Regions from separate parts of the Serratia sp. NA_112.1 genome, predicted to be linked through region 1. Evidence: predicted binding sites of a transcription regulator. Region 1 holds the regulator's gene; each other region holds the start of a gene.

The links. The regulator PurR, encoded in region 1, represses purine synthesis genes. The targets are predictions, from matches to a motif close to CANGCAAACGTTTGCNTG.
Region 2: a site for PurR is predicted at 3,287-3,304, ahead of ACUTQ5_RS16445 (NCS2 family permease). Genes of this name have one in related genera too.
Region 3: a site for PurR is predicted at 5,475-5,492, ahead of pyrD (quinone-dependent dihydroorotate dehydrogenase). Genes of this name have one in related genera too.
Region 4: a site for PurR is predicted at 4,093-4,110, ahead of tusA (sulfurtransferase TusA). Genes of this name have one in related genera too.

Annotation. Positions count from the first base shown of each region.
Region 1 covers NZ_JBQZFO010000003.1:407,609-415,020, reverse strand. Annotated here, with positions in the region: gene sodB (superoxide dismutase [Fe]) at 1-38, shown strand, start outside; gene cydH (cytochrome bd-I oxidase subunit CydH) at 92-181, opposite strand; gene purR (HTH-type transcriptional repressor PurR) at 505-1,530, shown strand; gene punR (DNA-binding transcriptional activator PunR) at 1,527-2,471, opposite strand; gene punC (purine nucleoside transporter PunC) at 2,595-3,803, shown strand; gene cfa (cyclopropane fatty acyl phospholipid synthase) at 4,144-5,295, shown strand; gene ACUTQ5_RS09810 (I78 family peptidase inhibitor) at 5,453-5,749, opposite strand; gene ACUTQ5_RS09805 (riboflavin synthase subunit alpha) at 5,779-6,429, opposite strand; gene ACUTQ5_RS09800 (MATE family efflux transporter) at 6,672-7,412, shown strand, end outside.
Region 2 covers NZ_JBQZFO010000008.1:143,003-150,414, forward strand. Annotated here, with positions in the region: gene ACUTQ5_RS16440 (Na+/H+ antiporter) at 1-1,616, opposite strand, end outside; gene ACUTQ5_RS16445 (NCS2 family permease) at 1,801-3,162, opposite strand; gene ACUTQ5_RS16450 (VOC family protein) at 3,499-3,906, opposite strand; gene ACUTQ5_RS16455 (glutathione S-transferase family protein) at 3,954-4,622, opposite strand; gene ACUTQ5_RS16460 (lipocalin-like domain-containing protein) at 4,619-5,062, opposite strand; gene bhsA (multiple stress resistance protein BhsA) at 5,274-5,534, shown strand; gene ACUTQ5_RS16470 (LysR family transcriptional regulator) at 5,647-6,582, opposite strand; gene ACUTQ5_RS16475 (3-oxoacyl-ACP reductase family protein) at 6,713-7,412, shown strand, end outside.
Region 3 covers NZ_JBQZFO010000001.1:871,740-879,151, reverse strand. Annotated here, with positions in the region: gene ACUTQ5_RS04210 (ABC transporter ATP-binding protein) at 1-308, opposite strand, end outside; gene rlmKL (bifunctional 23S rRNA (guanine(2069)-N(7))-methyltransferase RlmK/23S rRNA (guanine(2445)-N(2))-methyltransferase RlmL) at 314-2,434, opposite strand; gene ACUTQ5_RS04200 (YcbX family protein) at 2,538-3,641, shown strand; gene ACUTQ5_RS04195 (cell division protein ZapC) at 3,647-4,195, opposite strand; gene pyrD (quinone-dependent dihydroorotate dehydrogenase) at 4,371-5,381, opposite strand; gene ssuE (NADPH-dependent FMN reductase) at 5,641-6,219, shown strand; gene ACUTQ5_RS04180 (sulfonate ABC transporter substrate-binding protein) at 6,245-7,210, shown strand; gene ssuD (FMNH2-dependent alkanesulfonate monooxygenase) at 7,227-7,412, shown strand, end outside.
Region 4 covers NZ_JBQZFO010000009.1:54,112-61,523, reverse strand. Annotated here, with positions in the region: gene glpB (glycerol-3-phosphate dehydrogenase subunit GlpB) at 1-933, shown strand, start outside; gene glpC (anaerobic glycerol-3-phosphate dehydrogenase subunit GlpC) at 930-2,129, shown strand; gene ACUTQ5_RS16930 (DcrB family lipoprotein) at 2,177-2,740, opposite strand; partial or broken gene ACUTQ5_RS16925 (GNAT family N-acetyltransferase) at 2,821-2,919, opposite strand; gene ACUTQ5_RS16920 (hypothetical protein) at 2,913-3,041, opposite strand; gene ACUTQ5_RS16915 (7-cyano-7-deazaguanine/7-aminomethyl-7-deazaguanine transporter) at 3,045-3,710, opposite strand; gene tusA (sulfurtransferase TusA) at 4,198-4,443, shown strand; gene ACUTQ5_RS16905 (zinc/cadmium/mercury/lead-transporting ATPase) at 4,506-6,821, opposite strand.

The sequences.
Region 1 (7,412 bases):
TGGTTAACTGGGCATTTGTGGAAAAGAACCTGGCGTAACGCGGGGAAAAACAATCAGGCGCAGCGAGCTGCGCCTGTTTTACTTGAGGGGATCAGTTCAAAGCAGCGGTGAAGCTGAAAGCAATAATCACGGCCAGCGCACAAACGGTGGTGAACAGTGACATTTTCAGATCGGTATCCATTACAACTCCTTTTCAGATTGGGTTGCCCAAGGGTAAAAGGCACACAATTAATGCGTCAAACCATTTTCACACAGTTAAACAATAAAATCTTGTTATCATTTCCCGGTTTATTATACCGATTACCTCTTCCACTTTGGCTCAATATGGGACAAAATTCGCAGTTCACAACTGTGTACCGGCAAAATGCCCCTCCTGACCAAGCGCTGACGACTTCAACACACTAAAAACTCAGTTTTCGCTTCTTTGGAGAAGGATCTACGCAGGCAAACGATTAACATCATACTTACATACTGCAACATGTGAGTTCAGGAGTCATTCTTTACATGGCAACGATTAAAGATGTGGCCAAACGCGCTGGCGTTTCCACCACCACCGTTTCGCACGTCATCAATAAGACTCGTTTCGTCGCCGAAGAGACTAAAGCGGCCGTTGGCGCTGCGATTAAAGAGCTGCATTACTCACCCAGCGCCGTAGCGCGCAGCCTGAAGGTCAATCACACCAAATCGATTGGCCTGCTGGCCACCTCCAGCGAAGCCCCCTACTTTGCCGAAGTAATCGAGGCGGTAGAAAACAGCTGCTACAGCAAAGGCTATACGCTGATTTTGTGCAACTCGCACAACAATCTGGACAAACAGCGGGCCTATCTGGCGATGCTGGCACAAAAACGTGTCGATGGCCTGCTGGTAATGTGTTCGGAATATCCAGACCAACTGCTGGGTATGCTGGAAGACTATCGCAATATTCCAATGGTCGTCATGGACTGGGGCGCAGCCCGCGGTGATTTTACCGATAGCATTATTGATAACGCCTTCGAAGGCGGCTATCTGGCCGGGCGTTATCTGATTGAACGCGGTCACCGCGATATCGGTGCCATTCCAGGCCAACTGTCGCGCAATACCGGTGGCGGCCGCCATCAGGGTTTTTTAAAAGCCATGGAAGAAGCCAATATCGAAGTACGCGACGAGTGGATTGTTCAGGGCGACTTTGAGCCGGAATCCGGTTACAAGGCCATGCACCAGATCTTGTCGCAGAAGCATCGGCCGACCGCGGTATTCTGCGGCGGCGACATCATGGCGATGGGCGCGATCTGCGCCGCCGACGAACTTGGGCTGCGGGTGCCACAAGACATTTCGGTAATTGGCTACGATAACGTGCGTAACGCCCGCTATTTCACCCCGGCGCTGACCACCATTCATCAACCCAAAGAGCGTTTGGGTGAGATGGCGTTCACCATGTTGCTGGACCGTATAATCAGCAAGCGCGAAGAGTCGCAGGTGATTGAAGTGCATCCAAAGCTGATTGAGCGCCGTTCGGTCGCTGACGGCCCATTCATCGATTACCGCCGCTAATTGCTATCGCCGGAAGCCGCTGTGGCTTCCGGCACCACTTCGCTTAGCCATTCCTGATTCAGCGTTTCACTGTCCCCCAGGTAATCCAACAGCCAGGCCATCGCCGGTGATGGCCTATTCTGCTGCCAGGTCAGGCAACAGGGGCTGGCCGGAAACGGCTGCTGCAGCTGCAACGCTACCAGTTCCCCACGCTGCACCAATGGCAAGGCCTGATGCGCCGGCATCATGCCAACGCATAGGCCGGCACACAGACAGTCCAGCGCCGAGGCCCAGTCCGGCACCACCAGCCGCCGTTGGTTATCCAGTGTCCAGGTGACCCGCTTGGGCAGATTACGCGAGGTATCTTCCAGACACAGGGACGGGAAAGGCCGCAGTTGATCATCATTCAACAGGCCGTCCAACGCCGCCAGCGGATGTTGCGGACTGACCACACACAGCCAGCGCATGTCGCCCATATCGCGAAAGGCAAAGCCGCCGCCGACCGGCACCGCACGCGTCGCCCCAATCGCCATATCAGCACGTCCGTCCACCAGCGCATCCCAGACGCCGTTAAACACTTCCAGTTGAACCAAAAGTTCTACGTCGGGAAAATGGCGATAAAAATCCAGCACCAGTTGGCGACAACGCTGGGGTTTAACAATGATGTCTACCGCAATTTTTAGTTGACCACGCCAACCGTTAGCCACCTGCTGGCACTGGCGGCGAGTGTCGAGCATTTTTTTGATGACACTGCGCGCTTCCTGCACAAATACCACGCCGGCCGGGGTCAGTTCCACGTCACGATGCCGCCGTTCAAACAGCGGAACTGCCAGCCATTGTTCCAATTGCCGCACGGTATAACTGACCGCCGAGGGCACTCGGTGCAGTTCCTGCGCCGCTGCGCTGAAACTACCTGTGCGGGCGACCGCATCTACCACATCGAGAGAATATTCAGACCACACAATCTTGCCTTCAATTTTTTTAACAGCACTTCGCAAATATTACCGTTTCACAAGCAGAGATCCAGCCGGATACACTTGCCGGCGCTAAAAACCTGCGACATTAAAATATTAACGAGAAATACCATGAGAAATTCCTTTGGTTTTATGTTCTACCTTGCCGGCCTGAGTATGCTGGGTTACCTGGCCACCGACATGTACCTGCCCGCCTTTGGTGTAATGCAGCAAGATCTGCAAATTTCCGCCGGGGCGATCAGTGCCAGCCTCAGTATCTTCCTGGCCGGCTTTGCCTTTGCTCAACTGCTATGGGGTCCGCTTTCCGACCGTCTTGGCCGTAAACCGGTATTGCTGATTGGCCTGGCGCTATTTGCGCTGGGATGCCTGGGCATGCTGTGGGTACAAAATGCCGTTCAACTGTGGTCACTGCGGTTTATCCAGGCGATTGGCGTCTGTTCCGCCGCCGTCACTTGGCAGGCACTGGTGATCGACCGCTACCGTGAAGGCAAGGCAAACCGCGTATTCGCCACCATTATGCCGCTGGTAGCCCTCTCACCGGCTCTGGCGCCACTGGTCGGTGCCTGGCTACTGAACCACATGGGCTGGCGTGCCATTTTCGCCGTGCTGCTGGGCATTACCGTCATTCTCTTGCTACCGACTCTGCTGTTGAAAGAAAACGCCAAATCTTTGCCTTCCGCAGAAAATAAAAACGCCCTGACCTTCTGGCAACTACTGAAATCTCCGGTATTCAGCGGCAGCGTTATCATCTTTGCCGCCTGCTCCGCCGGCTTCTTCGCCTGGCTGACCGGTTCACCCTTTATTCTTGGCGATATGGGGTACAGCCCAAATGATATCGGCCTGAGTTATGTGCCACAGACCCTGGCCTTCCTGTTAGGGGGTTATGGCTGCCGCACCGCGTTAAATCGCATTAATGGCAACACCTTACTGCCGTGGCTGCTGGTAGCTTATGGCATCAGTATGGTGACGTTATATCTGGTTGCCACGCTGACCGAACCCACGCTTACCACGCTGCTGCTCCCGTTCTGCGTGATGGCGCTGGCCAACGGTGCCACCTACCCAATCGTAGTGGCAAATGCGTTAACCCCGTTCCCGGCAGGCACAGGCAAAGCCGCAGCGCTGCAAAATACCCTGCAGTTGGGCCTGTGTTTTGTCGCCAGCATGCTGGTATCGGCCTTTATCAGCCAGCCGTTGTTGGCAACGGTGACGGTGATGGTTTCTATGGTAGTATTAGCCGCATTGGGCTATATGCTGCAACGGGGAAAAGTGATGGATGAACAGCAGGCGACGCGGCAGGAACATGCTAACTCAGCGTCATAATTGTATGTATTAATAATCACTTAAACAATATTTTTGCCGAGTGCGATTTACAGTTGAGTAAGCGTCTCGGCAAGCCTATACTCAAAACGACCTTTTAAAATAACACCTTTATAATTTCTTTATCACAAATTGCTGTTGTGTACGCGAATGGCGTCACACTTTTTTAAGGATTGTCTTTCCAGCGTTTCTTGCGCAGGAACCTTCTTAAAATTTTCCTCTGTTCATAGTCGGATATCAGGCACCACGGAACTTTTTGCCGTAGATAAACGTATGCACCCGCAGAATTTGTCTAAGCTATTTTTTGGCGGGTCATAAGTCAGAAGAAAGTGATGGAGAAGCTATGAGTTCATCGTGTATAGAAGATGTGAGCATCCAGGACAACCAATGGTATCGCATCGCTAATGAAATGCTCAGCATGGCCGGTATTGAAATAAACGGCTCACGCCCTTTCGATATTCAGGTTAAAAATCCCGATTTTTTTAAACGCGTGCTGCAGGAAGGTTCTCTTGGCCTGGGCGAAAGCTATATGGACGGCTGGTGGGAATGTGAACGGCTGGATATATTCTTTCAACACGTGGTCCGTGCCGGGCTGGAAAAGAAACTCCCCCGCCATTTAAAAGATACCCTGCGTATTGCCGCCGCGCGACTCACCAATTTGCAATCGAAGAAACGCGCCTGGATAGTCGGTAAAGAACATTACGATCTGGGGAACGATCTGTTTACGCAGATGCTCGATCCGCATATGCAATATTCCTGCGCCTACTGGAAAGAAGCCACTACGCTGGAAGAAGCGCAAGAAGCCAAGCTGCGGATGATTTGCGAGAAACTGCAGCTGCAGCCGGGCATGAGCCTGCTGGATATTGGTTGTGGCTGGGGCGGGCTTTCCGCCTATGCGGCGAAAAACTATGGTGTTTCGGTGGTGGGCGTGACCATTTCCGCCGAACAGCAAAAACTGGCACAGGAGCACTGCGTCGGACTGGACGTTGAAATCCGATTGCAAGACTACCGCGATTTACACCTGCAGTTTGACCGTATTGTTTCTGTCGGCATGTTCGAACACGTCGGTCCGAAAAATTACCACACCTATTTTAAAGTGGTGGAGCGTAATTTAAAACCGGACGGTCTGTTCCTGCTGCACACCATTGGCTCGAATCGGACAGATATGAATGTTGACCCGTGGATCAACAAATATATCTTCCCGAATGGCTGCCTGCCGTCGGTCTCGCATATTGCCCAGGCCAGTGAGGGGCATTTCGTGATGGAAGATTGGCATAATATTGGCACCGATTATGATCGCACCCTGATGGCCTGGTACGAACGCTTCAAACAGGCGTGGCCACTGCTTGCCCAGCGTTATTCGGATCGTTTCGAACGCATGTTCAGCTATTATCTGAACGCCTGCGCTGGAGCCTTCCGCGCACGTGATATTCAACTGTGGCAAGTGGTATTCAGCCCTAAAGGGGTCGACGGCGGTATTCGCGTAACACGTTAATTATCCTGCAGCGTAAACGACTATACCCTATGGATTTCGAGTTGCAGCTAGGCGCCCAGCTCGCTCACCCCCAGGCGCTTACTTGAGTAAGTAACTGGGGGTGACAAATCTGCCGGGAGCCGATTTGAACGCTGCAACTTAAAAGACGACGGGTATATCAGCCGCAATACACCCGGATGATTTTATCATCACTATCGCCGAGGAAATTCAGCCGGCGCAGGTTAAAGTCCATCGTGACCGCAGAGTTATACGGTATAGCGCGCACTTGCGACTCAATCTGCACGCCTTCCAGCGCTGACATCGGTTTGCCGACATAATTCTGATATTGCGCCGCGCCGCAGGTATCGTTCTCTGCATCCGCCGCTGTGTTGGCCGTACCCTGTTCCGGCGAGCTGCTACAAGCACTCAGCGCCAACAGCGCCGTTAACATCAACGTTTTCCCATAAAACTTCACGCGATAGCTCCTCTCTGGTTTGTCGTTCGTCAGATCTTCTGCGCCAGCGCACTCGCCGCCGCCATTGCCGCTTCACGGCTCGCCAACACCCGCTCGACAGTGTCAACCACCGCCTGCGTTTGTGGATCGATCTCAATATTCACCTTATCCCCCAAGCGTTTTTTGCCCAGCGTGGTGCGCTCCAGGGTTTCCGGGATCAAATGTACGCAAAAACGGTTATTCACTACTTCACCGATGGTCAGACTAATACCATCGATGCCAATGAAGCCTTTGTGCAGAACGTATTTCATCAGTTCCGCGTCCGGCATGCGCAGCCATATCTGACGATTATTCTCAGAGGTATAAATCTTGGCAACCTCTGCCGTGCAGATAATATGGCCGGACATCAGGTGACCGCCAATTTCATCATTAAATTTGGCCGCTCTTTCGATGTTGACCACGTCGCCCAACGCCAGCTCACCGAGGTTGGTCAGGCGCAGCGTTTCTTTGATCAAGTCAAAACTGACGCGGTTGCCCTCTACCGCGGTGACGGTCAGGCAGCAACCGTTATGAGACACCGACGCACCAAGCTCCAGCCCGGGCAGCAGTTCAGTGGGCATCTCGATGACGTGAGTACGGAAGTTGGATTTTTCATCAATGGCGACCAGCGGCGCGGTGCCTTGTACGATACCGGTGAACATGTAGGCCTCTTCTTTCTAAAAATGTTTAAAGCGCTTGGGGCAGTTTGCCCCAGTTGACGATGAAAACCAAACCCGAGGCGACAAAAAATCTGCAGTTGCGCATTTAATAACTATTTCATCACAGCATTTGCTTAACCCCGCCGAGCGGGTACAATCTTTTTGAGAAAATTCCGCTATTTTTAATTGTTGTCCTTTCACGACGACCCTTCCCTCCATCATAAATAAATAGAAAAGGTGTGTGCGTGCAGAAGTACTTAATTGAAGCGCGTAGTTTATTGGCCCTCGCTATCCCGGTGATCATCGCGCAAATATCACAAACCGCAATGGGCGTGGTTGATACCATTATGGCCGGTGCCTACAGCGCCACAGATATGGCAGCGGTTGCCGTCGGCACTTCAATCTGGCTACCGGCCATCCTGTTCGGCCATGGCCTGCTGCTGGCACTAACGCCGGTGATTGCACAGCTGAACGGCGCTGGCCGACGCGATCGCATCGCTCATCAGGTTCGTCAGGGCTTTTGGCTGGCGGCCGCCGTCTCAATGCTGGTGATTATCGTGCTGTATAACAGCAAGTTTGTCATCGACATGATGCACAACATCGACCCGCAGTTGGCGGATAAGGCGGTGGGCTATCTGCATGCCATTATGTGGGGCGCGCCGGGCTATCTGTTCTTCCAGGTGCTGCGCGGCCAATGCGAAGGCCTGTCGAAAACCAAACCGGGCATGGTAATTGGCTTTCTCGGCCTGCTGGTGAATATCCCGATTAACTATATTTTCATCTACGGTAAATTCGGTATGCCGGAACTGGGCGGCATCGGTTGCGGCGTGGCAACCGGCAGCGTCTACTGGTTTATGTTCCTGGCGATGCGCTGGTACGTAAAACGCACCCCTTCCCAACGCGACATTCTGCCGCACGAAGGCAGCAACCTGCGGCCTGACTGGTCGGCGATGAAACGCCTGTTCGGCATTGGTCTGCCGGTGGCG
Region 2 (7,412 bases), on a different contig from region 1:
AGGTCGAGATCGTGCAACAGCTTTTGCAGCGTCTCGTTGCTGATTTTCTGCGTTGCGCGCAGGTGATACAGCTCCCCGCGCTCGGCGCGCAGCGCGGTCAGGCGGAAGCGTCGCTCGAGGTTCTCCAGCATCAGCGCATTTTCGATATCGTCTTTGGTGGTGATGCGCCGCCGCAACGTGCCCACGACCCGTGAACTGATCTCTTTCAGCACCTGCGGGTCGATGTTTTCTTCCACGTCGACGGCCAGGCGTTCTTCCATCTTGTTGATGCTTTCGATCGCCACTTCCGCCGCCATGGCAATCGCCATCCGCTCCTCGCTCTTGCTGGCGCTCTTGTCCGCCACCACTACGCCGCGCAGCAGCAACGGCAATGCCATCACGCCGACGATCAGTGAAAGCAGGATCACGCCGGCGGCGATGAACACCAACTGATAGCGCGCCGGGAAGGCGGTGCCGTCACTTAACAGCAGCGGGATCGACAGCACGCCGGCCAGTGTGATTGCCCCGCGCACCCCAGCGAACGACGCTATCCACAGCTCACGCGTACTGTAATCGCCAAACTGCAATGGCCGTTTTTTCATAAAGCGTCGGCTGGCGTTTTTCATCAGCCACAGCCAGGTAAAGCGCAGCAACAACAACGCTGCGTAGATAATCGCCACGTCGGCGAACAGGTACCAGGTCTGAATGGTCGGATCCAGCTCCGCCTGCAGGATTGAGGTTTCCAGGATCCCCGGTAGTTGCAGGCCCAACATGATGAACACCATGCCGTTAAACACGAACTCCAGCATCGCCCAGACGCTGTTGGCGCGCAGGCGCATCGCCAGTGGCGCATTGCGGATCACACCGGACTGGCTGATGGTCATCCCCGCGGCAACCGCGGCCAGAATGCCGGAGACGCCGATATGTTCGGCAATCAAATAGGAAGCGAACGGCAACAGCAGCAGGAACACGATCTGCGTGGCCGGATCATCGCCGCTCCAGCGGCTCATCATCCGCAGCGATTTGCTGTAGCACCAGGTGACAGCCACACCGGCCAGCAGGCCGCCGATAGCGACCTTCAGGAACTCCAAGGTAGCGCCGCCCACGGTAAACACCATGGTGCCCATCGCCACCGCGATGGCGAACTTGAGCGAAACCAGGCCGGACGCATCGTTCATCAGCGCCTCGCCTTCCAGCACACCCATGATCGGTTTCGGAATACGCCCTTTACCGACGATGCCGCCCAGCGCCACGGCGTCCGTTGGCGACAGCACTGCCGCCAGCGCAAACGCCGCCACCAGCGGGATACCCGGTACCATGGCGTAAATCAGGTAACCGACACCGACCACGGTAAGCAACACCAGCACCAGCGCCAGCCCCAGGATTTCACGGCCGTGATGCAGAAATTCGCGCGTTGGGGTTTTCCAACCGTCGGCAAACAGCAGCGGCGGGATAAACAGCACCAGGAACAGTTCGGGGTCAAAGTCGACATGCAGCCCGAAATGCGGCCAGGCCAGTAGAGCCCCGATGGCAATTTGCATTAACGGCAGAGGTATCTGGAACGGCAACATACGTGTCACCACCCCGGACAGGGAAACCACCAGGATCAAAATGAGGATTGTAAAAAATATTTCCATGCTTTCCTTAGACTCTCGGGTTCAGACTACATCTCTGATATATACCCCGATAGTAGATCACTTTTTTTACAGCGATTAAAGCTTGTTGTACCTTTCAAAACGCAGCACAGAAAGAAGAAGACTTTTCTGAAGGGGAAGAAGGTCAGGCTTTCCCCCACCCAACGGGTGGGGGAAACACAGCGGATTAAATCGCCCAACCGCCGGCATAGAACGCCACCAGCGCCACCGCGATCAGCACGGTGCCGATATTCAGTTTGCGCCATTCACCGGAGCAAATGCGGCCAATCACCAGCGAGCTGAAGCCCAGCATGATACCGGTGACGATATTGCAGGTCAGCACGATAAACACCGCGCACAGCAGGCCGGACATGGCGTCGACAAAGTCGTTGAAGTCCAGCTTGGTGACGTTGCTCAACATCAGCAGGCCGACGTACATCAGCGCCGGTGCAGTAGCGTAAATCGGCACCAGATAAGACAGCGGCGACAAGAACAGGATCAGCAGGAACAGCAGGCCGACCACGGTTGCGGTCAGGCCGGTTTTACCGCCCGCCGCGGTGCCCGCTGCGGATTCGATATAGACCGCCGCCGGGGCCGCGCCCACCAGGCCGGAGAAAATGCTGCTCAAGGAATCCGAGGTCAGCGCCTTGCCGCCGTTGATGATCTGCCCGTCCTTATCCAGCAGGTTGGCCTGGCCGGCCACCGCGCGAATGGTGCCGGTAGCGTCAAACACCGCCGTCATCACCAACGCCAAGACGCTCGGCAAGACTACCGGCTGCAAGGCCCCCATAATATCCAGACTGAAAATCAGCGAATTGCCGTTAGCGTCCGCCAGGCTTGGCATGGCGAACAGTCCCTGATACTTCACTGCCGGGTCAAACACCAGACCAATCACCGAAATGGCGATAATCACCAGCAGGATACCGCCAGGAACGCGCAGCTTTTCCAAACCGAAAATCACCGCCAGCCCGAGCAGTGTCATCACTACCGGGAATGAGGTGAAGGCGCCCAATGCTACCGGCAGGCCGTCCAGCGGGTTCTTCACCACCAGGCCCACGCCATTAGCGGCAATCAGCAACAGGAACAGACCAATACCGATACCGGTGCCGTGTGCCACGCCCATCGGCAGATTGCGCAGGATCCAGGCGCGGATACCTGTGACCGAGATAATGGTAAAGAGCACGCCCATCAGGAATACCGCCCCCAGCGCCACCGGAATGCTGATCTGCTGACCCAGCACCAGGCTAAAGGCGGTAAAGGCGGTCAATGAGATCGCGCAGCCGATAGCCATCGGCAAATTAGCCCACAGCCCCATCAGCAACGAACCCAGACCGGCAACCAGACAGGTGGCGACAAACACCGCCGTTGGCGGGAAACCCGCCTTGCCCAGCATACTCGGCACCACAATCACCGAGTAAACCATCGCCAGGAAGGTGGTTAACCCTGCCACCACTTCCTGCCGCACGCTGCTGCCACGCGCAGAAATATTAAAATAACCATCAAGCCCGCCTTTTGGTTTAACGGCGTTGTTCGCTTGAGAATTCGACATGTTGCTGTCCCCTGTGTTTCATTGCCAGCCCGTTGCAAGGCTTGTTATTCCGCCCACACCTGTTTGGTAGGGTATCGTTTGCTTTTCGGCCTTTCAGTCACGTCGCCAACTGGCGGCGCTTATTAAGGCAAACGATTAACTCTCATGGCGTGAAGCGGGTGCTTTATGGTGGTTTATTCAAGGCAAACGATTATCCAGCCTTCCATACCCTCCGATCAACCAAAGATCGCGGTAATTCATGCAGAAAAGTAGTGGGCCCATCATTATCGAAAATATGAAATTTGTCACATAGGGAAATCTGATGGGAAAGCCCCCCGATCGGAGGGCAAAAAAGGGTCACTGGGACTGTGCGGCCTTTTCATCCATGTACATCAGTTCCCAGATATGACCGTCCAAATCCTGGAAGCCGTGACCGTACATAAAACCGTAATCTTGCGGCTGATTATAGGTATTACCGCCGGCAGCGATCGCCTTGCGCACCAGTGCATCCACCGCAGCCCGATCGGGCTGCGACAGACACAGCAAAACCTCGGTCGATTTTTTGGCATCTACAATCGGATTCGGGGTGAACATTTTGAATTTGTCGTGGGTCAGCAACATCACATAAATACTGCCGCTAACCACCATGCAAGCGGCGGTATCGTCGGTAAACCGGGGATTAAAGCTGAAACCCAGTTCGGTGAAAAATGTCATGGATGCGGGCAGATTGCCCACCGGCAGGTTAACAAAGATTTGCGTAGCCATGGGCTACCTCCGATGAAGAGTGACCTCATCGAGTATAGCCCATCGCCTCAGTTCAGCAGGTCATAAGGCCCACCCTGCTCCAGCGCCCGCTGGTAGGCCGGACGCGTATGAATGCGCTGTAGATAACCGCGCAGCTTGGGGCAACCGTCCAGTGCACCGCGTGCCGCCATCGCCTCCAGCGGGAAACTCATCTGGATATCCGCCGCGCTGAATTCATTGCCGACAAACCAGGTACTTTTGCTCAGGTGCTGTTCCAGATAATCACAGTGTGGCGCGATCTGTTTGTCCAGATATTCACGCTGCACGCCTTTGCCAATCGCCCCCGCCACCGGCCGCAGCAACCAGGGGATCGGCGGTTGGCCCAATCGGCTAAACACCAGCTTCATCACCAGTAATGGCATTAGTGATCCCTCGGCATAATGCAGCCAATACCGGTACTGCTGACGGGCGTGGTAGTCGGTGGGAATAAACTGCCCCTGCGCGTCGTACGCTTCCTGCAGGTACTCAATAATGGCACCGGACTCCGCCAACGTCAGATCGCCATCGACAATCACCGGCGACTTGCCCAACGGATGAATTTTCTTTAATTCCGGCGGTGCCAGCATAGTTTGCGGATCGCGCTGGTAGCGCTGCACCTGGTAGGGCACTGTCAACTCTTCCAAAAACCACAGGATGCGCTGCGAACGCGAGTTATTCAGATGGTGAACAATGATCATGAGGGCGCTCCTATCCGTTGCCATACCAATTCGCCGATTTGCACACCGTTGCCAAGCTGCAGCGGTACCGTACGCAGTTGGAGACGATCGCCGGAAAAATGATAAAAGCGCACCTGCCGGCTACCGATCCAATTGGGGAACGAACTGCCTTCAACCTGATGCACTATCCGCTGGTCGCTCTCATCCACCTGATAGCGCCCAAAATAACAAATCATCTTGATAAAGGCGGCGTGGGTTTCCTGGTCGGTGCCCTGCGCCAGATCGTCGGCGGCAAAGCGTGGCCGGGTAGCACTATAGAGCTGCGCCGCCATGGTGCCATTGGGCTCGTAGTTAAGGCGACCCAGCACCTGCTCGCCCAGCGGGTGATTGACCCTGCCGTCCTCCCCTTTGAAGACAGAAGACACCAATGACCAGCTGCCGATAAACGCGTTGACTGACATATCATTTACTCCTCTAAGGTTCCTGCTTACTCAAAGGGTAGTGGCGATTTTTCCAGCACGCCAGCACAAACCGCACCGCTCAAAAATAAATCAATTTATTTGATAGAGATTATCAAAACACTCCAATTTCCTATTCAGCCGAGCCAGCCTATTATCTACAACATCGAGAGACAACAAGCTCTCACCTAAAAAACGCCCTGAGGATTGAATCATGGAAAACATCAAAATTTTTGCTAATGCTCTGCTGCTGACTACCGCCTCTTTCGCCAGCGTTGCTGCCGATCAGCCAACCAGCCAACCTGCCGCCGACACCCAGAAAATCGGTGTGGTGTCCGTTAGCGGTGCCTCTAACCTGAGCGCACTGGAAACTGAACTGGCCAACAAAGCCGCCGCATCAGGCGCCAGCTCTTACCGCATCATCTCCGCCGGTGGTCAGAACAAACTGTACGGCACCGCAGAAATCTTCAACTGATCGTCAGACAGTAAGCTGACGAAAGAATGAAGCCCCGCAAGGGGCTCAGACTGATGACAAACCTCATTCCTGCCCAGAGCGAGTAGAGGCCGATAAACAAAAATCCGGAAAATCAATTTATTGATTTTCGGCTGCTCACAACAAAGCGAGCGGCCAGCTTCTGCAGGCGAAATTGTTCGGTAATGAAATCGACAAATACCCGGGTTTTAGTGGGTAGAAATTTGGTGGTGGCGAAATACAGGTGCACGCTACCGCGATCGACATACCAGCCTGGTAATACTCGCACCAGGCGACCGCTCTCCAGATAAGGTAACGCGTTCGGCATGCTGATCAACGCAATACCTAACCCCATTTCCGCCGCCCGTGCCGCCGCTTCCGGCTCGTTTACCCTCATTTTTATCGCCATGCTCGGCGCTCGCTGCTCGTTATCCGCATTGCGCAGCGGCAGGTTGCGGACTCGCCCGGTTTGCGGTGAGCGAATAAAAATGCCCGCATGACTCACCAACTGTTCCGGCTGCTGGAGCGACGGGTATTGTTGCAAATACTGCGGCGAAGCCACCAGCACGCCGTGTGCCGGTGCCAGTTCGCGGGCGATCATCCCCTGCGTCAGTTCGATACCCCCACCCATTGCCGCATCGAAATGCTCGCCAATTAAATCCACCTGACGATTATCAAAATGCCAGTCTGGAATAATCGACGGATAACGAGCCAGAAAGTCCGGCAACATCGGCAGCACAAAATGCAGGCCAAAAGCGGTACCCATGCTGACCTTTAAAGTCCCCCCCGCGACCCCACCACTGCTACTCAAACTTTTCAATGCGCACTGGATCGACAGCAAACCGCCGCTGACCTCCTGTAAAAAACGTTCGCCCTCTTCGGTCAACGTCAATTTACGCGTATTGCGCTGGAATAACCGCACGCCCACCAACGACTCCAGTTTGGTGACATTCTTTCCCACCGCCGCTGAACTGATCCCCAACTTGCGGCCGGCGGCGGAAAAACTGCCGCTCTCTGCGCTGCTGACAAAACATTCCAGGTGGCCGAGCATGATTTTTCTCCGACGATTTCAAACCCCTGGTTTAAGCTGATTACAGCTCTTTATGGATAGCTACCGATCTGCGTTTCTCCGATACTGAACCAATAGCGTTATTAACCCAATCCCACTCTGGAGAAACATCATGTCCGCAACTCTCTCTCTACAAGGCAAAGTCGCATTCATTCAGGGCGGTTCACGCGGCATCGGTGCCGCCATCGCCAAACGCCTGGCGCGTGAAGGCGCCGCCGTAGCTTTCACTTACGTCTCTTCCGCCGGTAAAGCTGATGCACTCGTCAGTGAAATCACCGCTGCCGGCGGCAAGGCGCTGGCTATCAAGGCCGACAGTGCCGATGCAACAGCGCTGCAGCAGGCGGTGCGCCAGGCAGTCAATAGCCTGGGCAATCTGGATATTTTGGTGAACAACGCCGGTGTGCTGGCAATGGGCAGCACCGAAGAACTGCCGCTGGAAGATCTGGACCGCACGCTGGCGGTAAACGTCCGCAGCGTGTTTGTCGCCAGCCAAGAAGCCGCCCGCCATATGAATGACGGCGGTCGCATCATCAATATTGGCAGCACCAACGCCGAACGCGTGCCATTTGCCGGCGGCGCGGTATATGCGATGAGTAAAACTGCGCTGGTCGGCCTGACCAAAGGTATGGCACGCGATCTCGGCCCACGCGGCATTACCGTCAACAACGTGCAGCCCGGCCCGGTAGATACCGATATGAACCCGGCCGACAGCGATTTCGCCGAGCAGTTGAAAGCGATGATGGCGATCAGTCGTTACGGCAAGGACGAAGAGATCGCCAGCTTCGTCACCTATCTGGTTGGCCCTGAGGCGG
Region 3 (7,412 bases), on a different contig from region 1:
GCGTGGTAGGCTTTCAGGTGTTCCGCCTGCTCGGCGACGCCTTCAGCCACGAAATCAAACACCGTACCGCCGATATTGCGTGGGGGATCCTGTTGCAGACGAGCCACAATCAGATCCTGCTCGTAAATAACCCGGCCGTCATCCAGCGGAATCTCTTTACCGAGGATCTTCAACAGCGTGGATTTACCGGCGCCATTGCGCCCAACCAGACAAACGCGTTCGTTGTCTTCAATATGAATTTCGGTGTTGTCTAAAAGGGGGGCATCGCTGAAAGACAGCCAGGCACCGGACATGCTAATTAACGACATAGTAATTATTTTCCTTCGCCGGCATGGGTAAGCAGCCAGCAGTTATGAATTTGACGGTTACGGGCAAAGTCCTGCGACTGCGTCTGGGCGGTAATTTCTTTCGCCTCCAGACCCAATGCGCTCAGGCCGGCCATATCCATCTGGAAACCGCGCTTGTTGTTCGAGAACATGATGGTCCCGTTACGACGCAGCAACCGTTTCAAATCTTGCATCAGCGCCAGGTGATCGCGCTGAACGTCAAAAGTGTTCTCCATTCGCTTGGAGTTGGAGAAGGTCGGCGGATCGATAAAGATCACGTCGAATTGTTCGTCGGCATTTTGCATCCATGACAAACAATCCGCATGGATCAATCTGTGCTGTTTGCCGGTCAAGCCGTTAACCCGCAGGTTTTTCTCTGCCCATTCCAGATAGGTGCGCGACATATCCACGGTAGTGGTGCTGCGCGCCCCACCCAGTCCGGCATGCACGCTGGCGGTACCGGTATAGGCAAACAGGTTGAGGAAGTCTTTGCCTTTGCTCATCTCGCCCAGCATGCGGCGGGCAATACGGTGGTCGAGGAACAGACCGGTATCGAGATAGTCGGTCAGGTTAACCCACAGCTTGGCGTTAAACTCTTCCACCAGCAGGAATTCGCCTTTCTGCGCCAGCTTTTCGTACTGGTTTTTGCCCTTCTGGCGCTCGCGGGTTTTCAGGATCAACTGGTTGGACGGCAATTCCAGCACCGCCAGCGTGGCGTTGATCACGTCGAACAGACGTTGACGCGCCTTCTGCGCATCAACGGTTTTCGGCGGTGCATATTCCTGCACCACGACTTTGCTGCCGTAGCGATCCACCGCCACGTTGTATTCCGGCAGGTCGGCATCGTACAGACGGTAGCACTCAATGCCCTGCTGTTTGGCCCACTTGTCGAGCTTCTTCAGGTTTTTGCGCAGACGGTTGGCAAAATCTTCCGCCACCTGCACGCCACCGGCACCCAATGGGTTTTCTGCCAGTTGGTAATTTTTCTGCACGCAGTCCAACGGACCATTTTTGGCCTTGAACTGACGCTCGGCACGCAGTTGCAGACAGCTCAACAGCTCCGGTGAGGCGCTGAACAGTGACAACTGCCAGCCACCAAAAGCGCTTTTCATGATACGACCCAGCATATTATGCAAGGCAATCAACGCCGGTTCGCTTTCCAGACGTTCACCGTACGGCGGGTTGCAGACCACAGTACCCGTAGGGCCTTCCGGCAGCGGGTTGGTCAGTTTGGCTACGTCGTTGACGTTAAAGGTAATCAGTTCGGCGACACCGGCACGACGGGCGTTGCCACGAGCCATTTCAATCACCCGGCGATCGATATCAGAGCCGAAGAAACGCGAGGTGGTTTCCTGCAGGCCACGACGAGCACGTACCTGCGCTTCGGTGATCACTTCACGCCACAGATCGACGTTGTGACCATTCCAAGCGGTAAAGCCCCAGTGTTGACGATGCAGGCCAGGTGCGCGATCGGAAGCAATCATCGCCGCCTCGATCAGCAAGGTGCCCGAGCCACACATGGGATCCAACATCGGCGTGCCTGGCTGCCAGCCGGAACGCTGCACAATCGCCGCTGCCAGGCTTTCTTTCAGCGGTGCCTGACCGGTCAGGTCACGATAGCCACGCTGGTGCAGGCCTTCACCGCTCAAATCAAGCGCTACGCTGGCCATATCGCGCTGCAGGAACACATTGACGCGAATGTCCGGCTGCTGCTTCGCCACCGTCGGGCGCTGTTCAATTTTGCGGGTAAAACTGTCGACAATGGCGTCTTTGACCTTCAGTGCGCCATATTGGCTGTTGCGGATCTCTTCGTTAACGCCACTGAAGTGAACGGCGAAAGTTTTATCCACACCAAAAATGCTCGTCCAGTCGATCGCCTGTACGCCCAGGTACAAATCCAGATCGCTGTGTACGCGGAATTCATTCAACGGCAGCAAAATACGTGAGGCCAAACGGCTCCACAGCAAGCTTTGGTACAGAAGACGATCGTCACCCTGAAAATGTACCCCACCCTGTACCACTTTACAGGCGTGAGCGCCCAGCGCTTCGAGTTCGCTTTTTAACAGTTCTTCCAGTCCACGCGCCGTGCTGGCAAACAGAGAGTTCATATCGTACTTATCACCAAAAAGAAAATTGTTGCGCATTATAGCTAATCCAGACCGCTTGTCATAAAGTTGCTCCCTTCTATTTACTAATCGCGCGGAGACAAGGGTGATTACGCTAGCCAAACTTTACGTTCATCCGGTTAAATCGCTTCGGGGTTTGCAGCTTTCTCACGCCCAGGTTTCCAGTAGTGGCCTGGCTTTCGATCGCACTTTTATGATCACCGAGCCGGATGGCACCTTTATTACTGCGCGGCAATATCCGCAGATGGTGTTATTCACTCCGGCACTGCTGGCAGACGGCCTGTTCCTGACTGCACCGGACGGAGAAAGTGCCGCTATCCGCTTTAGCGATTTCGCCGCCGAAGCGCAACCGACCGAAGTCTGGGGCAACCATTTCACTGCCCTGATCGCACCGCAGGCGATTAATAGCTGGCTGAGTGGCTATTTCCAGCGTGAAGTGCAATTGCGTTGGCTTGGCCCGGAGCTGACCCGCCGCGTTAAAAAACACCCGGAAATCCCGCTGTCCTTCGCCGACGGTTATCCCTACCTGTTAATTAACCAAGCCTCGTTCAACGACCTGCAACAGCGCTGCCCCGGCAGCATCAAGCTGGAACAGTTTCGTCCGAATCTGGTGGTGACCGGCGCTGGCGCCTGGGCAGAAGATGGCTGGCAGGTGATCCGCGTCGGTGACGTGATGTTTGACCTGGTGAAACCTTGCAGCCGCTGCGTGCTGACCACCGTCAGTACTGAACGTGGACGCAAACATCCGAGTGGTGAACCGCTGAGTACCTTGCAAAAATTCCGCACCGCCGATAATGGCGATGTCGATTTTGGCCAGAATATGGTGGCGCGCAACACCGGCATTATCCGCGTTGGCGATGCAGTTGAAGTGTTATCCACCAAGCCGCCACGCCCTTATGGCGCAGGTAAAGTGGTAGAAAGCGTGCAGGCACCACAGGACAGTACGCAGAGCGTCACTATTGACTACGCGGGAACAGTGTTTACCGGCAACAATCAGCAGATATTACTGGAGCAGTTGGAACAGCAAGGGCTTCGCGTGCCTTATTCATGCCGTGCGGGAATTTGCGGAAGCTGTCGTATTACTTTGGTCAATGGCGAAGTGGCACCGCTGAAGAAAAGTGCGGTGGCCAACAATGGCACCATTCTTTGCTGCAGCTGTATTCCCAAAAGCGATCTGACGCTGGCGTAATTGCCTTACATCGCCCTGTCGTAAGCCGGGGCTGAGGCTTCATCTTGCGCGCAAGGTTTAAGGCGATCGTGCATCACTTTGATGGCATCGCCCAGCACCATGGTACGGCCGGCCAGTGAAAGCTGATTTTGAGCCAGCAGGCACAGGCTGGCGTTATCGCCGGCTTCCACCACTAGCAAGCGGGCTTCAATGCCGCTTTCCATCACTTTTACCGCCGCCAGTTCGCCGTTCTTCGGCTGCAACGGATAATGCTGCTGAGAAAAATGCCAGCTCTTCGGCATCAGCGGTTTCAGGAAGCGATAAGCCACCAGGGCATTTAATACCAGTTCAGCACGCTGCTCATGGCTAAGCTTTATCTGTTTGCACTGCTCTTCATAATTAAAATAAAGTGCAGCGTCATCGACACAGAAAGAGCATTCATCGAAGGCATCCGGGGTTAACATTTTGGCAGGGAAACGCGAGCGAAAGATCATCCCATTAGCTAAATCCAGCATTAGCCGATCGTGTTCAGCGTCAAAATACCAACGCCAATTATCGTCAGGTTTTATCTTCATCTCTTATCCTTCTCGCTGCCCATGCCACGCAATATTTACCCTAAAAGGTGATTTTATCACCATTAAAGTCGCTTAAACATCGGATAATTCCGCGAACGATATTTATGCTAGTGAACAAAATATAGACGAGCCGGGGGAAGAAATAAACCCCCGGCGGAAAATGAAAGGAAAAATATTAGATGTAGTTAACGATATCTTTAATCAGGCGCGGACCTTTGAAGATAAATCCGGAATAAATTTGTACCAGCGAAGCCCCTGCAGCCATTTTTTCCCGCGCCGCCATCAGGGAATCAATTCCGCCAACGCCGATAATCGGCAAGCGGCCTTGCAGCTCCAGTGACAGACGGCGGATCACTTCGGTGCTGCTCGCCTGCAGCGGACGACCACTCAGGCCCCCCATTTGCTCACAATAATTCAGCCCCTGGATCAATTTACGATCCAGCGTGGTATTGGTCGCGATCACGCCATCTATATTATGGCGTACCAGGCTGTCGGCTATTTGGATCAATTCCTCTTCAGAAAGATCCGGCGCGATCTTTACTGCCACCGGCACATATTTGTGATGACGTTCATGTAATTCCTGCTGCTTATTTTTAATCGCGGCCAGAAGATCGTCCAAAGCTTCGCCATACTGTAGGGATCGTAATCCTGGGGTATTAGGTGACGAAATGTTAATCGCGATATAACCGGCATACGGATAAACCTTATCCATACAGATTAGATAATCGTCTTTTCCTTGCTCAACCGGGGTGTCTTTATTCTTGCCGATATTAATCCCAAGAATGCCGCCGAAATGGGATTTCTTAACGTTTTCAACCAGATTATCCACGCCCTGGTTATTAAAGCCCATGCGATTGATCAGGCCTTCGGCTTCTACAATGCGGAACAGACGCGGTTTGTCGTTGCCCGACTGTGGGCGCGGCGTTACGGTGCCGACTTCGACAAAACCAAAGCCCATGGCACCAAACGCATCGATACACTCGCCGTCTTTATCCAGACCGGCGGCCAAGCCCAATGGGTTTTTAAAAGAGAGCCCCATGCAGCTTACCGGCTTGGTCGGCACAGACTGACGAATAAGGAATTCTAACGGGGTGCCGGTGACACGGCGAAGCTGTTGAAAAGTCAATTCATGCGCACGCTCGGGATCGAGCTGGAACAACGCTTTTCTGATGAGGGGGTAGTACATGTACTCTCCTGATTTCCCGGTTGCAAACCGGGGGCGTATTATCCGGTATCCCCTGACCAATTGGAATTGATTAAAAGCAAAAAAAACGTTTTTTACGCAATCGTTTTCCCCCGCATAGGCTCAAACCGCCGCCAATCCGCATTTGCGCATAACAAAATCGAAAAATGAGATTTAAGTAACCCACCTTATTGCTGATAGGTTTAAAACACTTCTTGAAAATTTTCTGATCAAACCTAACTTTTAGTTATAAGGAGTGGTAATGCGCGTTATATCACTGGCTGGCAGTCCACGCATCCCATCACGCTCGGCAGCACTGCTTTCTCTAAGTAAAAACTGGTTGCAGCAGCAAGGCGTGGAGGTGATCTCCTACACCCTTCACGATTTTGATGCCGAAGACTTGCTGTATGCCAATTTTAACAGCCCGGCGATCAAAGCCTTTACCGAGCAACTGGCACAGGCAGATGGCCTGCTGGTCTCGACACCGGTGTATAAGGCTTCGTTTTCCGGGGCGCTGAAGCCCCTGCTGGATCTGCTGCCGGAGCGTGCGCTGGACCACAAGGTAGTATTACCGCTAGCCACCGGCGGCTCCATTGGCCATATGTTGGCGGTGGACTATGCCCTCAAGCCGGTTCTGGCGGCGCTGAAAGCGCAGGAAGTGCTGCACGGGGTATTTGCCGATAACAGTCAGGTGGTGCTGGACGGCGAAGAAGTCACCCTGGCCGAGAATCTGGCTGCCCGGCTGGAAGAAGCCCTGGAAAGCTTTTATCTGGCATTGGGCCGCCGCAAGCCGCCAAGAGCCAAGCTCTCACCCTCTCTGTTTGCCCGCCAAACCGCCTGACGGCGCAGTATATAAGGAAATAAACATGAAACGACTTTCTTCACTGGGCCGTTGGCTTGGCACCAGCGCATTGGCGGGCATCATCTCGTTGGCATGGATCAATTCCGCCAGCGCACAGGATCCGGCGCAGTTTCGTATTGGCTACCAAAAAGGATCGGTCAGTTTGGTCCTGGCAAAAAACCACCGGCTGTTGGAACAGCGTTTTCCCAACACCAAAATCAGTTGGATCGAATTCCCCGCTGGCCCGCAGATGCTTGAAGCGCTGAACGTCGGCAGTATCGATCTGGGCAGTACCGGTGATATCCCGCCGATCTTCGCCCAGGCTGCCGGAGCAGACCTGCTGTATGTTGGCGTAGAGCCGCCAAAACCCAAGGCAGAAGTGATCTTGGTTCCGGAGAACAGCCCGATCAAAACCGTCGCAGAGCTAAAGGGCCACAAGGTGGCCTTCCAGAAAGGCTCCAGCTCACACAATTTGCTGCTGCGCTCATTGCAAAAAGCCGGGCTGAAGTTCACCGATATTCAGCCAGTCTATCTGACCCCGGCCGATGCCCGCGCCGCCTTCCAGCAGGGCAATGTCGATGCCTGGACGATTTGGGATCCCTACTACTCCGCGGCCTTGTTGCAGGGCGGCGTACGGGTACTGGGTGACGGTACCGACCTGAATCAAACCGGCTCCTTCTATCTGGCGGTGCGAACTTATACCGAGGCCAACGGGCCGTTTATTCAACAGGTGCTCGATACGCTGACCCAGGCCGATGCGCTGACCCTGAGCGATCGCGCACAAAGCATCACGCTGCTGGCTAATGCCATGGGCCTGCCGGAGAAAGTGATTTCGACCTATTTGGATCACCGTCCGCCCACCGCCATCAAACCGCTGGACGCACACACCATCACCGCTCAGCAGCAAACCGCCGATCTGTTTTATGCCAACCATCTGGTGCCGGTGAAAGTTGATATTTCGCAACGCATCTGGCACCCAAGCGCACAATAATTTAGGAGAACTGACGATGAGCCTGAACGTATTTTGGTTTTTACCCACCCACGGTGACGGTCACTATCTTGGCAGCACGGAAGGTGCCCGCTGCGTCGATTACGGCTATTTACAGCAAATTGCCCAAGCTGCCGATCGATTGGGTTTTGGTGGCGTACTGATCCCTACCGGCCGCTCATGTGAAGACTCCTGGCTAGTGGCC
Region 4 (7,412 bases), on a different contig from region 1:
ACTCCGCTGGGTACGCGCCGGGCTACCTGGCTTAGTCCACAGGCTATTCCGGTCACGCCGTTGGACGGCGAACTGCCGTGGAAAAATATTGCAGTGATCGGCATTGAAGGATTTTTGGATTTTCAGCCGCAGTTGGCCGCCAGTTCCCTGACGCAAACCTTGGGTATCAAGGCTGAAGTCGCTTATATGCACTTGCCGGCGCTGGATCGGCTGCGCAACAACCCCAGTGAGTTCCGGGCGGTGAATATCGCCAGAGTGCTGGACCTGCCGGAAAACCTGACGCCGGTGGCGGAAGAAATGCGTCGGCTGGCCGCTGATGCCGAGGCGATTTTTCTGCCCGCCTGTCTGGGGCTGGAAGATGATAGCGCACTGGCCGCGTTGCAGGCGGCGCTGGGTAAACCGATTCTGCTGTTACCGACGTTGCCGCCTTCGGTTCTGGGTATGCGCCTGCATCAGGCGCTGCGTTCGCGTCTGCAGCAGCTGGGCGGCGTTTTTATGCCGGGTGACAGCGTGCTGCGGGCAGATATTGACGCCGGGCAAGTCACTGGCCTCTATACCCGCAACCATACCGATATCCCGCTGCTGGCGCAGCAGGTGGTGCTGGCCAGCGGTAGTTTCTTCAATAACGGGCTGGTGGCGGATCTTGACGGTATACGTGAACCGGTATTTGGGCTGGATGTCGACAGTCGTGCGGATCGCGCAGACTGGAGCCATCGCAATCTATTTGCTCCGCAGCCCTATTTGCAATTTGGCGTACGTACCGATAACCGGCTGCGTGCCTTAAGGCAGGGGGAGCCATTGAGCAACCTGTATGCCATCGGCGCAGTGACCGGCGGCTATGATCCCCTGCAGCAGGGCTGTGGTGCGGGTGTTTCGCTGCTTGGGGCGCTGTACGTCGCGCAACAGATTGCGGCACAGGAGGAGCGTCCATGAGCCTGCACAAAGATAATAGTTTTGAAAACTGTATCAAATGTACCGTCTGCACTACCTATTGTCCGGTGGCCAAGGTGAATCCGCTCTATCCAGGGCCAAAACAGGCGGGGCCGGACGGCGAGCGCCTGCGACTGAAGGATCCGGCGCTGTATGATGAGGCGCTGAAGTATTGCACCAACTGCAAACGCTGTGAGGTGGCCTGCCCGTCCGACGTCAAAATCGGCGACATCATTCAGCGTGCCCGTGCCGACTTTGCCCAGACCAAGCCCACGCTGCGTGACGCTATCCTCAGCCATACCGATCTCATGGGCTCGTTGTCGACGCCGTTTGCGCCGATTGTTAATGCCGCTACCGGGCTTAAACCGGTGCGTGCCCTGCTCGACAAGGCGCTGAAAATTGACCATCGGCGTGAATTGCCAAAGTACTCGTTTGGTACCTTCCGCCGCTGGTACCGTCAGCAGGCGCAGGCCCAGCAGCGTTATGCCGATCAGGTGGCGTTCTTCCACGGCTGCTTCGTCAATTACAACCATCCGCAACTGGGCAAGGATCTGATCAAGGTGTTCAATGCGATGGACATCGGCGTGCAGTTGCTCAAGCGGGAGAAATGCTGCGGTGTACCGCTGATCGCCAACGGCTTTATTGCCCAGGCAAAAAAACAGGCTAAGGTTAACGCCGAATCGCTGCACGAGACGGTACTGGAGCGGGGGATCCCGGTAGTGGCGACCTCCTCGAGCTGTACTTTTACCCTGCGTGACGAGTACCCACACCTGCTGGACGTGGACACCTCGGCGGTGCGTGAACGCGTGGAGCTGGCGACGCGCTACCTTTACCGCCTGATCAATCAAGGGCGTCAGTTGCCGCTGAAGCACACGCCGTTGCGGGTGGCTTATCATACGCCATGCCATATGGAAAAAATGGGCTGGACCGCCTATACGCTGGAGCTGTTACGGCAGATACCGGGGTTGGAACTGGTGGTGCTGGATTCGCAGTGCTGCGGTATTGCCGGCACCTATGGTTTTAAATCGGAGAACTATGAGACTTCGCAGGGGATTGGGGCGTCGCTGTTCCGCCAGATAGAGGAGAGCGGGGTCGATTTGGTGGTGACGGACTGCGAAACCTGCAAATGGCAAATCGAGATGTCGACCAGCAAGCGCTGCGAACATCCGATCACCCTGCTGGCGCAGGCATTGGCTTGAGGGCGCAGCAGTGTGAACTGCGCCCTATAGGCTGAGTCAGTAAAAGTTTACTTTTTCAGTTTCAGCGTGTTGATGATGCCTTCGGCCTCGCTCTGCGCCTGCTGCTGGTTATCCGCCGGCAGCGTCACCTGAATAGTCAGCATGTTGTTGTCCAGCGTGCCGATCAGGATAGAGGAGTAGGCTTTCTCACCGCCGCTGGTGATGATGCTGTCCAACTGACGTAGCGGAACACCGTTAACGTCTATGGCTTTGTTGGTGATCACCTGCAGGTTGGCGTCGCGTGAGCGCTGGGTATCTTCCAGACGCTTGCTCAGGGTTTCCAGGCTGTCGGCAGTCTTGTCGCCGAGGATCACGATCAGCGCGCGCTGGCCGGTACTGTCGGCGTAAACGTGCATGTTGTTCGCCTGATTACCCAGCTTGCCGCTTTGGTCCGCCATGCCCGCTGGCAGGGTGAACGCCAGCTTGCCATCCAGCAAGCTTACCTGTTGCCCGGCTGGGGCGCTGGCTGCGGCATCTCCTGCCGATGCCTTGGTGTCTTTGGTGTCGCCGTCACAGGCCGTCAGGCCAAGCACTAACAGGCTGATACCCATCAATTTTGCTACTTTACGCATTGGGCTTCCTTCTTCCTTTCAGGTAGGGGGTCTCTCACGTATCGCAACCTATTCAAGGTTGAAATGCAAGGCAGATGTTGTCACAAGGTTTTTTCAAGTAATAGCCGATAATCAGCCACTTCGCCTTTCTTTTCCAGTTGAACAATCCGAGAGTGATGGCTGATGAGCATCATCAGCAGCACTGCAGGTTGTCGAATTTGAGGGTTTGTTGGTACAGGCGGTGAATTTCTTCGAGGGTGGCGTGGCGGATGTTGATGGTCATGGCGGCCTCCGGATGGGTGCAGGCCGCCAATAATAACACGGGTCAGCCTGGTTGCAGGCTGCCGTCGTCCTGGCGTGCGGCAATGCGCTTAAGCAGCATATTCAGCAGTACGCCGTACATCGGCAGGAAGAACAACAGGCAGATCAGCACCTTGAAGCTGTAATCCACCAGCGCGATTTCAACCCAGTTGTTAGCCATAAAGGCGTCGCTACTCTTGTAGAACGCAATAAAGAAGAACGACAGGGTATCGCTGATATTGCCGAGGAACATGGCGGCTGCAGGAGCCACCCACCAGGCGCTGCGCTGACGCAGACGATTGAAAACGTGGACGTCGAGGATCTGACCGAGCACATAAGCCATAAAGCTGGCGACGGCGATACGGGCGACAAACAGATTAAAGCTGCCCAGTGCGGCAAAGCCCTGCCATTCGCCCTGATAGGTCACGGTGGAGATCACGTACGAAATGAACAACGCCGGTACCATCACCAAAAGAATAATGCGTCGTGCCAGCGGAGCGCCAAAAATACGCACCGTCAGATCGGTCGCCAGGAAGATAAACGGAAAGGTGAAAGCTCCCCAGGTGGTATGAAAGCCGAAAATGGACATCGGCAACTGCACCAGGTAGTTACTGGAGGTAATGATGACAATATGGAATAGCGATAGCCAGACCAACGCGGTCAGGCGCTGCCGAGCAGTAAACGAATACATGTTGTAGCCTTTTTAATAATGGGGTGAGGGAACCCAAAATGTCTTGTCTACGCCGCGAAATAAGCGTCGCGGCCGCATGATACGCGTTTGCGCAACCAATGCAATGGTTAGGCTGTGTCTCCCTATGAAACGTGAGGGCCGCTGGAGGTCAAATCACAGTGCAGCAAGGCGTGAGTCGCGAGGTTTGGTGGGCCAAATAAGCGGCGAATAACGCAGCAGCACTGTGATTTGGCCCCAGCCTGAAAGGTCACGCCCCCAACAACCGTTCTCTGTGTTGTCAGGTTTGCCCATAGGCCCCACTATGGGCTGCACCCTCTGCCGTGATAACGGCAGTTGGGGGCAGTGACGGCACCACATTTCATAGGGAGACGCAGCCTCTTTTAACGCAAACGTTAACGCATCTTGCGCAGAAAAACTACTGGCGTAAACTATGCGCCAATGAGATGTGGCGAGCGTTCGCCGATCGTTTTCGACCGAGAAAAATTGCATGACTGACTTATTTGCCCAAGCCGACCAGACGCTTGATGCGATGGGGCTGCGTTGTCCTGAACCGGTAATGATGGTGCGCAAAACCGTGCGCCATATGGATAACGGTGAAACTCTGCTGATCATCGCCGACGATCCGGCGACTACCCGCGACATTCCGGGGTTCTGCCGCTTTATGGAACATACGTTGGTGGCGCAGGAAACCGACACCGCGCCTTACCGTTACTTACTCCGCAAGGGCGTCTAAACGCGGTACTGGCGTTATCTCACCCCAGGGTACCGATTCGGCTCCCTGGGGCATTTGATAACCTAAGCGCGCTTTTTCAGCAGCCGCAGGGCGTTGGCGGTGACCAGTGCGGTAGCACCGGAGTCAGCCAGCACCGCCAGCCACAGCCCGGTCAGGCCCAGCAGGGTGGTGATCAGAAATACTCCTTTCAGCCCCAACGCAATGGTGATGTTCTGCCGAATATTGGTGTGTGTCGCGCGTGATATGCGGATCATTTCCGCCACGCCAACCAGCCGGTTGTGGGTCAGTGCTGCGTCGGCGGTTTCCAGCGCTACGTCGGTGCCGCTGCCCATCGCGATACCAATGCTGGAGGCTTTCATCGCCGGTGCATCATTGATACCGTCGCCGATCATTGCCGTTGGGCGCAGTTCACTCAGTTCGGTTACCGCCTTCACTTTATCTTCCGGCAGCAGCCCGGCGCGGTAATCCAACCCCAGCTCAGTGGCAATCGCCGCCGCTGCACGCGGGTTATCACCGGTTAGCATGACCCCGTTGATCCCCAGCGCTTTCAGTTCGGCAATCGCCAGTTTGGCATCGCTACGCAGCGTGTCGCGCAGCGCCAACAGGCCAATCGGGGCACCGTCTTCCAGCACCACCACCGCCGTTTTACCGGCGTTTTCCAGACGTTCTACCTGATTGGCACCTTGCTGACTGAGCAGGCCTGCAGCTAACTTGGCCGGCGCACTGATCAGGAAGGTTTTTCCGTCGATAACACCCTCTACCCCAACGCCCGCCAGGGCGCGGCGGCCCTGTGCCAGTGGCAGAGGGACGCCATACTGCTCGGCCCGGTTGATAATCGCTTGCGCCAGTGGGTGATGGGAACCGGCCTCTACGGCGGCGGCGAGGGTCAGCAATTGTTGTTCGCTGATGCCGTTGAGCGGCAGTACATCGGTCACCGTCGGTTTACCTTCCGTCAGCGTACCGGTTTTATCAAAGGCGATAGTTTGCACTTGACCCAATTGTTCCAGCGCCGCACCACCTTTGATCAACGCCCCGCGACGGGTGGCGGCTGCAAGCCCGGAAGTGATCGCTGCCGGGGTAGAGATCACCAGGGCACAAGGACAACCGATCAACAGCAGGGTCAGACCGCGATAAATCCAGGTATCCCAAGGTTGTGAATACAGCAACGGCGGCACCAGGATCACCGCGATGGCCAACAACATGATGGCTGGGGTGTAGTAACGGCTGAAACGGTCAAGGAAGCGTTCGATCGGCGCACGGCGCTCTTCGGCTTCTTCAATCAGTTGCAAGATACGGTCGATGGCGTTTTTGCCCGGCTCGGAAACCACCTTCATCTGCGCGGCTTGATCGACCGACAAACTGCCTGCGGCAACTTTCTGGCCCTGCTGACGCTCGACCGGCACCGACTCGCCGGTCAGGGCGCTTTCGTCGAAGCTGGCAAACGGATTGAGCAGTTCGGCATCGGCCGGCAGGCGGCCACCGGGGGCGATTTCAATCACATCACCGGGGCGCAGGCTGGCGACCGGTACGCGCTTGCGCTCCGTTCCCTGCAGCAGCAGGGCATCTTCCGGCACCAGCTCCATCAGCGCCTTCACGCCACGGCGTGCACGGTTGGCCGCGTAGGACTCCAGCACCTCGCCGACCATAAACAGCAGCAGCACCATCGCCGCCTCGGCGGTGGCACCGATAAACAGCGCGCCAATGGCTGCCACGCTCATCAGGGTTTCGATGGCAAACGGCGTGCCGGAGCGGATCAGGCGTACTGCTTTGGTGGCAACCGGAGCCAGACCCACCAGCGTAGTGGCGATAAAGGAAATACGGCTCAGTTCAGGGTCGACCATGCTGAGCGCCCAACTGACGATCATCAGCGTGGTGAGCAGCAGCAGTGGCCCAAACTCGCCGAGGCGCGATGTTTTTGGCTGCTCGGCTTGGGTGGACTGGGTGCCGAGCAGGGTAAAACCGGCTTGTTTCACCGCGTCCTGAATACGCAGGCTGATATCGGATTGCGCATCGACCACCAGTTTTTCCGTGGCGAACAACACGCGAGCGTTGTCGACGCCCGGGAGCGCGGTTACCGCATTCTCAATTTTTTTGGCACAGCTTGGGCAATCCATGCCGGTGACTTTCCAACTGTAGCGCTGGCTGCCGGAGAGAGGGGCGGCGGCTAGCCTGTCGCTTTCCTCATCCGGATCCTCGTGATCGTCAGCGCTGCACCCGCCGGCACCATGATCGTGCGTATGGGCATGATCGGCATGGCTGTCGGCGTTTTGTTTTGCACTGCTGCAACCGTGCTGGGTTTTGCTGTGGCTGTGGTTGCAACCGCAGCTGCCTTCCGCGTGGTGATGTTCCTGATGATTATGGTTTTCATGGTTGGTCATAGCGTCCCCCTCCGGGCCGTTAATGAAGTTCATTGGGCAGACTCTACACCCTGGAGCCAACTCCAGAGTCAAGCAGTGGATGAGAATAATTACTAACTGTGAGGCAGGCGCTATCGCGGGTGGCGCAAGGCCGTTAGACGAGAAAATAAATGGCTATTCCCTTAGAAACTTAAAAGTCCCGTCGGCTAATAATAAAGAGTTATTAATATATAACTCTTTAGCTAAATTTAACTTTTAGGGGGCTAAATGCCAGCACGATCCGCTTGTATCTGTAGGCCGCATTTTTGTTGAAGTTTGTTGCTAACTTGTGACTTTCAGGTTTCATTTAGATTGTAATTATCGCCAAAAACCAGCATAACTCTCCTTCGTTATGAAAATATATAGATGATTATTTTATGTGCAGTTTTGCGCACCTGCCTATAATTGGAATCGATTACCGTTTATAGAGGTAATCTTATTTGCTGATATATATGCATTAATTCTATCTAACACACTGCCGGTAACGGCGCATAAGTCCCTGCCCGTTAGCTGGCGGATCGTTCTCCGTGGCTGGCAGGCAGGTTATGTCTATCTGACTGATTGATAACGATC